2 regions of the Pseudaeromonas paramecii genome follow, and region 2 is predicted to be linked to the other one. Evidence: riboswitches for the same ligand, from Rfam matches in the RefSeq annotation. Region 2 holds a riboswitch; the other holds the start of a gene.
The links. A riboswitch is a leader RNA that binds a small molecule or an ion and turns the genes downstream of it on or off. The one in region 2 is predicted to bind lysine.
Positions count from the first base shown of each region.

Region 1: linked by a shared signal. The riboswitch ahead of lysC (lysine-sensitive aspartokinase 3) and the one ahead of ABD847_RS04525 (Na+/H+ antiporter NhaC family protein) in region 2 are both predicted to bind lysine.

Region 1 is NZ_BAABFC010000010.1:182,129-186,267, reverse strand. It holds gene ABD847_RS08070 (HAD family hydrolase) at 1-481, opposite strand, end outside; gene argA (amino-acid N-acetyltransferase) at 716-2,044, shown strand; lysine riboswitch at 2,341-2,515, shown strand; gene lysC (lysine-sensitive aspartokinase 3) at 2,603-3,955, shown strand; gene ABD847_RS08055 (heavy metal-binding domain-containing protein) at 4,070-4,139, shown strand, end outside.
Region 2 is NZ_BAABFC010000006.1:93,556-97,694, reverse strand. It holds gene ABD847_RS04530 (thymidine kinase) at 1-49, opposite strand, end outside; gene ABD847_RS04525 (Na+/H+ antiporter NhaC family protein) at 138-1,706, opposite strand; lysine riboswitch at 1,789-1,961, opposite strand; gene ABD847_RS04520 (H-NS family histone-like protein) at 2,178-2,588, shown strand; gene rrtA (rhombosortase) at 2,709-3,248, shown strand; gene pyrF (orotidine-5'-phosphate decarboxylase) at 3,229-3,924, opposite strand; gene lapB (lipopolysaccharide assembly protein LapB) at 3,939-4,139, opposite strand, start outside.

The DNA of each region.
Region 1 (4,139 bases), on a different contig from region 2:
GCTCACGGCCCAGGGCCCGCACGGCGCGCTGATAGGGCTCGGGATGGGGTTTGGCCTGGGTGACATCATCCCGGGTGATCACCGCTTTAAAGTACTCCTGCCAGCCGAAGGCCTTGAGTACCGGCAGCACCTCGTGCCGGTAAGCGCCGGTCACCAGCGCCAGACTGGCTCCCAGCTCTGCCAGGCCGGCCAGCAGTTCATCCGCCCCCGCCTCCTTGCGCGGCAGCGAGGTGGCCAGCAGGGTCATCAGGCGGTCCCCTTTGCGCGCGGCCAACTCTGCCGGCAACACGGCGAGTTTAAACTCCCGGGCCAACACGGCCGCCGTACTCAAGGTGCCCATGCCGGCAAAGCGCCGCAGGTACTCCTCCTCATCCAGCGCCGCACCAAATACCGACAACTCCTCGGCCCAGGCGGCATAATGCAGGGGCTCAGAGTCCACCAGGGTGCCATCAAAATCCAAACAGACTGCCATCTGCGTCATGCCATACTCCTTATTCCAGTGGCCATCAGGCCTGCCGCTGCCCTTTTATTAAAGAAGAGGTCGAGCCACCGCTCAAGCCTAAACCCAGCCCCATGCCTGGCCGATACACGGCAGCGGCCGGGATGTCACCCCAACACAATCAACATAAAAAGTCACTTTTAGTGACTATTTATACTTGCGCATCCTGGCATTTTTCCTCATCATAACGCCAGTTTTTCTGTTGGAATACCGGCCATGGTTCGCGAAAGAGATGCAGTATTGGTGAGCGCGTTTCGGCACTCGACTCCCTATGTCAATCATCACAGAGGCTCCACCTTTGTCATCATGATTGGCGGCGAAGCCATCGCCGATGAAAACTTCAACAGTATCGTCACCGACATCGCCCTGTTGCAGAGCCTGGGTATCCGGCTGGTGCTGGTGTTTGGCGCCCGGCCGCAGATCGATAACCAACTGGCCCAAGCCGGGATCCGCTCCCGCTTTCACAAGCGCATTCGCATCACCGACAGCGACAGCTTCCGCATCATCAAGCAGGTGTGCGGCGGTCTGCAGCTGGAGATCATGTCCCGCCTGTCCATGGGGCTGGTGAATACCCCCATGGCCGGCGCCCGGGTCAACGTGGTCAGCGGTAACTTTGTCACCGCCCAGCCGCTGGGGGTGGACGATGGCATCGACTACTGCCACAGCGGTCGGGTGCGCCGCATCGATACCCAGGGGATTGAGGGGCAGCTGAACAACAACGCCGTGGTGCTGATCTCTCCCATCGGCTTCTCGGTCACCGGCGAGAGCTTCAGCGTCAATGCCGAAGATCTGGCGGCCCAGGTGGCCATCCATCTCAAGGCCGATAAGCTCATCGCCTTCTGCTCCAACCAAGGGGTGGTAGGACACACGGGACAAGTGGTCTCCGAGCTCTTCCCCGAGCAGGCCGAGGAGTGCCTGGCCCAACTGGAGGCCCAGGGGGAAGATAGCTCAGGCACCGCCCGTTACATGCGCGCCGCCATCAAGTCTTGCCGGGCGGGCGTTCCCCGCAGCCACCTGGTCAGCTACCGCGAAGACGGCTCCTTGCTGCAGGAACTGTTCACCCGGGACGGTATCGGCACCCAGATAGTGCGGCAGAGTGCCGAGCAGGCCCGGCGTGCCACCATAGACGACATTGGCGGCATCCTGGATCTGATCCGGCCCATGGAGGAGGAAGGCATTCTGGTGCGTCGCTCACGGGAACAACTAGAGATGGAGATCGATCTGTTCCAGATCATCGAGCGGGACGGCATGGTCATCGGCTGCGCCGCCCTCTATCCCTTCCCCGAGGAAGGCATGGGCGAGATGGCCTGTGTGGCGATCCACCCTGACTATCGCAACTCCAACCGTGGCGATCGCCTGGTGGCCAAGGTCGAGGAGCAAGCCAGGCTGCAACGGCTGCAGAAGTTGTTCGTGCTGACCACTCGCTCCATTCACTGGTTCCGCGAGCGTGGCTTCGAACCTGTCGAGGTGGCGGATCTGCCGGTGGCCAAGCAGAAGCTGTACAACTACCAGCGCCGCTCGAAGATTTTGATGAAGTCGTTGTAATCTAGACAAAAAAAAGGCGGGGCCGCAATAGACTACGGCCCCGTTTTGGCAATGGAGATTTCTGGTTTCCACGCCGTGGACTATAGCAGCGGGATCTGGCTCATTAGGTGTCACTCGTCACATTTTGACGCCAGTGTTGCAACTGGTTAACAAAAAATCCCAGTCCAGATCACACTTTGAAAGTGTTTTCACTCAAGAAAAAAGGTTCCCACTGGCAACAGAAGGCATTTTTGCGCCAAGGCTGTTGACAGTCAGGGGATCCGCAAGTAAACCTTTACGCCCCGGTACTTGGTACCAGGACCAGAAGAGGCGCGTTGCCCAGGCAACCGGCAGGAGGAGCCAACTCCCATGATCGCCGGCCAGGGGGAGCAACGCCGAGGCACAGTACGCCGTTGGGGCAAGACTGTGTCGGCTGCGTGGGCTGAATCCCTCGGGCTGCCACCTGTTTTCGGGTGGAGTGCTTCTGGCAAGATGTTGACCTCTCCCCTCTTGCCTGACTGCACTCCCCTTGTTCGACGTGACTAACGCTGGCGATGGCCAGCAGACAAGGAGTTTGAGTTGAGTCAGCTTACTGTGGCCAAGTTTGGCGGCACCAGCGTCGCGGACGCCCATGCCATGGCACTGTGTGCCAAGATCGTGACCCAGAATCCCCAGACCCGAGTGGTCGCTCTCAGCGCCAGTGCCGGCGTCACCAACCTCTTGGTCGCCCTGGCTCAGGGCACCCTGAGCCAGGAAGAGCGCCAGGCCCACCTGACACGACTGACCCATATTCAAGACGCCATCCTGGATGCCTTGGGGCGGCCAGATGCGGCCTGCCAGCAGATCCAGACCATTTTGGCCGAGGTAGCCCAGCTGGCCGAACAGGCGGTGCAGGAAACCGATGCGGCCCTGGTGGATCGCCTGGTGGCCCAGGGTGAGCTGATGTCCACCCGTCTGTTTACCGAGCTCCTCACCCAGCAAGGGCACAAGGCCAGCTGGTTCGATGTGCGCCGCGTGATGCGTACCGACAGCCTGTTCGGCAAGGCCACCCCGGCCATTGAAGCCCTGCGCACCCTCTGCCAACAGGAACTCTCCCCGCTGCTGACGGATCACATCGTCATCACCCAGGGCTTTATCGGGGCCAATGCCGAAGGCCAGACCACCACCCTGGGTCGTGGCGGCAGTGACTACAGCGCCGCCCTGCTGGCCGAGGCCTTGAATGCCAGCGAGCTGGAAATCTGGACCGACGTGCCCGGCATCTATACCACGGATCCCCGGCTGGTCAGCTCGGCGCGGCCCATCGACGAGATCAGCTTCGCCGAAGCGGCGGAGATGGCCACCTTCGGCGCCAAGGTGCTGCACCCGGCCACCCTGCAACCGGCCCTGCGCAAAGGGATCCCGGTGTTTGTCGGCTCCAGCAAGGCCCCCGAAGCCGGTGGCACCTGGGTGCGCGGCAAGACCGACAGCACACCGCTGTTTCGGGCCGTGGCCCTGCGCCGTAACCAGCAATTGCTGACCCTGCAAAGCCCCAGCATGTTGGGGGCCTGCGGTTTCCTGGCCGAGGTGTTCAGCATTCTGGCCAAGCACCGCATCTCGGTGGATCTCATCACCACCTCAGAGGTGAGCGTCTCCCTGACCCTGGATCACACCGGCAGTCAATCCAGCGGCAAGAGCATGCTCAGTGACGCTGTGCTGGCCGAGCTGAGTGCCTTGTGTAAGGTGAAGGTAGAAGAGGATCTGGCCCTAGTGGCCCTGATCGGGAATCGCATGAGCGAGGTGAATGGCGCCGGCAGCCGGGTGTTTGACACCCTGGACGACGTCAACATTCGCCTCATCTGCTACGGGGCCAGCCCCCACAATCTTTGCTTCCTGGTGCGGGAGGCAGATGCCGTCAGCGTGGTGCAGCGACTGCACCAGCAGCTGCTGGGTTAAGCGCACTTTAAGTCCTTTTACTCCGTTGGGCGCAGCTTGTCTGCGCCCTTTTTTGTGCCCGTGTGGCGCCCCTGCTATGCTGGCCACCTCACCCTCAGCACGGAGTCACCTGACATGATCCTCTCCACCACCCCCACCCTGGAAGGCAAACAGATCCTCGAGTACCGCGGCATCGTCGTCGGTG
Region 2 (4,139 bases):
TGGATTTGCCGGAATTCATGGCGGCAAATTTATAGTGCAGGGATGCCATGTTGCTCCTTGAGTACGACGCAAGGGCCGCATGATGTCAAAAAAAAGGGCGCCCGTCAGCCACGGGCGCCCGATTGAGATGATGAGGCTCAGGCCGGTTGCAGCACAGCCCGCCGCCCCCACCACAGCAGGCAAGGCAGCAAGACTAGGCCCGTCACCGCCAGCCCCAGCAAGGCCGAGCCGCTAAAGCCCAGCGCCAGGTAACCCAGCACAGAGGCCAAGGCGATCAAGAGTGCATAAGGCAACTGGGTCACCACATGGTCCATATGATGACAACCGGCACCGGTAGAAGAAAGGATGGTGGTGTCCGAGATGGGGGAGCAGTGATCGCCAAACACCGAGCCTGCCAACACCGCGGAGAGCATGGGCAGCAGCAGGCTAGGCTCGCTGGCCATGGCCAGATCCCCCGCCAGCGGCAGCATGATGCCAAACGTGCCCCAGCTGGTACCGGTTGAAAAGGCCATGATACCAGCCAGCACAAACAGCATGGCCGGCAGCAATGCCACCGACGGTCCGGATTGGGTGAGCGATGCCAGGTACTTACCCGTCTCGATGTCGCGGATCACGGCACCGATAGCCCATGCCAGGATCAGGATGCGGATGGCTGGCCACATGGCCAGCAGCCCTTGTTTGAGGGCCAGGCCCCAGTGGGCCAGCGGCAACCCCAGGCGCAAGGCCAAACCACAGGCCACCAGCAGGGCGCTTGCCCCGCCCTTAACCAGTGACAAGCCAACATCGGTATTCTCCAGCGCCTTCAACAGTGAGAAGGCCGTGCCATCGGCGGCCAGCTTGCTCGCCCCGCTCGAGATCATGAAGAACACTGTGGCCACTACCAGGGTAACGATGGGCCAGGCCAAGTCCTTGACCTGCCCCCGTTCGGACTCCGGCAGCTCGGCAGAGGCCCCCGGCGGTATGCCACGGGCGGCATCGAACAGCTGCCCCTGGGCGGCGGCCGCCTCATGACGGGCCATGCTGCCCAGATCCAGATCCCGCAACACCACCACTGCCACCATCAGCAGCGTAAAGACGGCATACAGGTTCATGGGGGCCATGGCCACGAAGGTCGCCAGTGGGCTATGACCGGTAAGGCCATGGGAGGCCAGAATGCCGCCGATCAAGGCGATGATATAGGCCCCCCAGGAGGAGACCGGCATCAAGACGCAAACAGGGGCCGCCGTCGAATCCAGCAGGTACGCCAACTTGGCGCGAGAGATGCCATGCCGATCCGTCACCGGCCGGCAGATGGTGCCCACCGCCAAGCTGTGAAAGTAGTCATCAATGAAAAACAAAAAGACCAGCAGCCCCGTCATCATCTTGGCCTGCCGACGGCTGCGGATCCGCTGCTCGGCCCATAGGGCAAAGGCCCTAGTCCCCCCAGAGATAGCCATCAGGCTGATTAAGCACCCCAGCAGCAACAAAAAACCGATGATATTGAGATTCCAGCTGTTCCAGCTCTCCTCACTCCAAACGATGTTGATAAATTTGTCGGCCAGATATTGGGTCGTAGCACCAGGGGCGCCCATATTTAACAGCATGGCACCGGCCAGTATCCCGACGCCAAGGGAAAGCAAAACCCGCCGCGTGGTAATGGCCAACGCCACCGCCAGTAACGGGGGCAGTAGGGACAGCACAGAATCAGAATATTGGGCTAAAGCCATGATCTCATATCACCTATATCTAGGCGGAGATCTACAGAAGAGGGATGCAAAAGCAACCTGCTAGGCAGGTGATATACAGAACCCCTTCGGTAGCGCTCCATAGTGTTCAACTATGACAGTGCCGTTCCTTTTCGAAACGGCCCCAGCAGGCGATGATGATGCATACACCCACTTCGGCGTCGACTCCTTTCCCGGAACTTCACAGGAATCACCCTCTGAACCGGTACTTTTAGGCAACGCGCCTCTACTAAAGGTAAATCGCAGTGATTCTATCCACTAAAGCAGCGGTGTCAAGATAATCATGCTAGCAAAATCAAGTCTCACATGAATCGCATTTCTGGGTTAATGCCAATTGAATTTATTAAGTTAATATCTACGAGACTTTATTAAGAGTGAATCCTTGACTAATTAATATATTGTTTATAAATTTCGTTTAAATCCCCGCATAACACCTATCTGAGAGTTTTGATCATGTCTGAATTTCTGAAAGTTTTAATGAACATTCGCAGCTTGCGCGCTGCGGCACGCGAAGTCTCACTAGAACAGCTTGAAGAAGGACTTGAAAAGCTGACCGCTGTGGTAGAAGAACGCCGCAATGAGGAAGCTAGCCAGCGCGAGGCCCAAGAGGAGCGCAAGCGCAAGATCAACCAATATATGGACATGCTTCGCGCCGATGGCATAGATCCGGTTGAACTCAAAGAATTGATGGGCGACATTGAAAAGCCGGCAGGCAAACGCGCTCCTCGCCCGGCTAAATATCGTTATACCGATGAAGCTGGCCAAGAGAAGACCTGGACCGGTCAAGGTCGTCAACCGGTTGCTATTCGCACGCACATTGAAGCCGGTGGCAAGCTCGAAGATTTTCTCATCGAGAAGAACTAATTTTTATTTCGTCATTAAGGCCGCAATTGCGGCCTTATTTTTTACAGTCGAACACCCATGCCCCTCATTGAGCATCGCCCCCCACAAATATTCAGACGACGGCATATCGACATCATCTTGATGCTGGGTTTTTCGCTGTCGCTGATACTGTTGCAGCTGATCCACAGTCAGGTGATGGATTTAGCCTATCAACGGCAGGCCATTCTCCACGGCGCCTGGTGGCGGCTCATGACCGGTGGGCTGGTGCATAGCAACAGCCTGCATCTGTTGATGAACCTCATAGGCTTGCTGCTGATCAGTTGGATTTACCGCCCCAGTTGCAACCTGCTACAGCAAGTTGGCTGCTTGCTGCTTCTGGTGCCCTTGATCAACCTGACCATCTTGGGCTTCGATGCCCATCTCAACCGGTATGTCGGACTATCCGGGGCCCTGCACGGCCTGTTCTGTTACGGAGCCCTGAGCAGTCTGCGCAGAGGAGATCGGCAGCAGATCTATTGGCTGCTGGGGCTGCTGATCAAATTAATATGGGATCACTGGCATCAGGATGGCATCACCGCCGGTCTGATCGGGGTGGCCGTCTATGATGGCGCCCATTGGCTGGGCGCACTGTTTGGTCTCTTGCTGGGGGGGGCTCAGTGGCTCAGATCAGGCTGGCGTTAATGGCTTGCAAGGTGGCAACGGGATCTACCGCCTGAGTGATGGGGCGCCCTATCACCAAATAATCCGCCCCGACAGCAACCGCCTCGGCTGGCGTCAATACCCGACGCTGATCGCCCTGCTCACTTCCCGCCGGCCGTATCCCCGGGGTGACCAGTAAGAACTCGGCTCCCAGTCGCGCCTTGAGCAATTGAGCCTCCTGTGCCGAACACACCACCCCGTCCAACCCGGCCTGGTGGGTCAGACTGGCCAATCGCAATACTTGCTCCTGCGGTGCCAGATCGAGCCCTATCTGGGCCAGATCCCCTTGTTCCATGCTGGTCAGCACGGTGACGGCTATCAGTTTGGGCGCTCGCGCCCCATAGGGTACCAAGGCCGCCTTGGCGGCTTCCATCATCCGCAGACCACCGCTGGCATGCACGTTGACCATCCACACGCCCAACTCGGCGCTGGCCGCTACCGCCTTGGCCACCGTATTGGGAATATCGTGAAACTTGAGATCAAGAAATACATCGAAGCCCTTGCCCACCAACTGGCGCACGAACTGAGGGCCAAACAGGGTGAACATCTCTTTGCCCACCTTAAGACGACAGAGGCTGGGATCCACCTTTGCCACAAATGCCAGGGCAGCGGCCTCGTCCGCATAATCTAGCGCCACAATCACCTTGGGATCTGTCATAACTACTCCTGCTTTTATTCCCCATCCAAACCACGGATGGGCTTGATGGTGCCCCACCCCTTACAGGAGGGACATTGCCAAAAAATCACGCGGGACGAGAAACCGCAACGCCGGCAGCGATGCACCGGCTTGACGTTGATCTGTTCCTGTACCAAAGAGGCCAGCAAACCGAGGCTTTCTCTCGCCTCCTGGCTTCTGGCCTCGGCCAATTGATA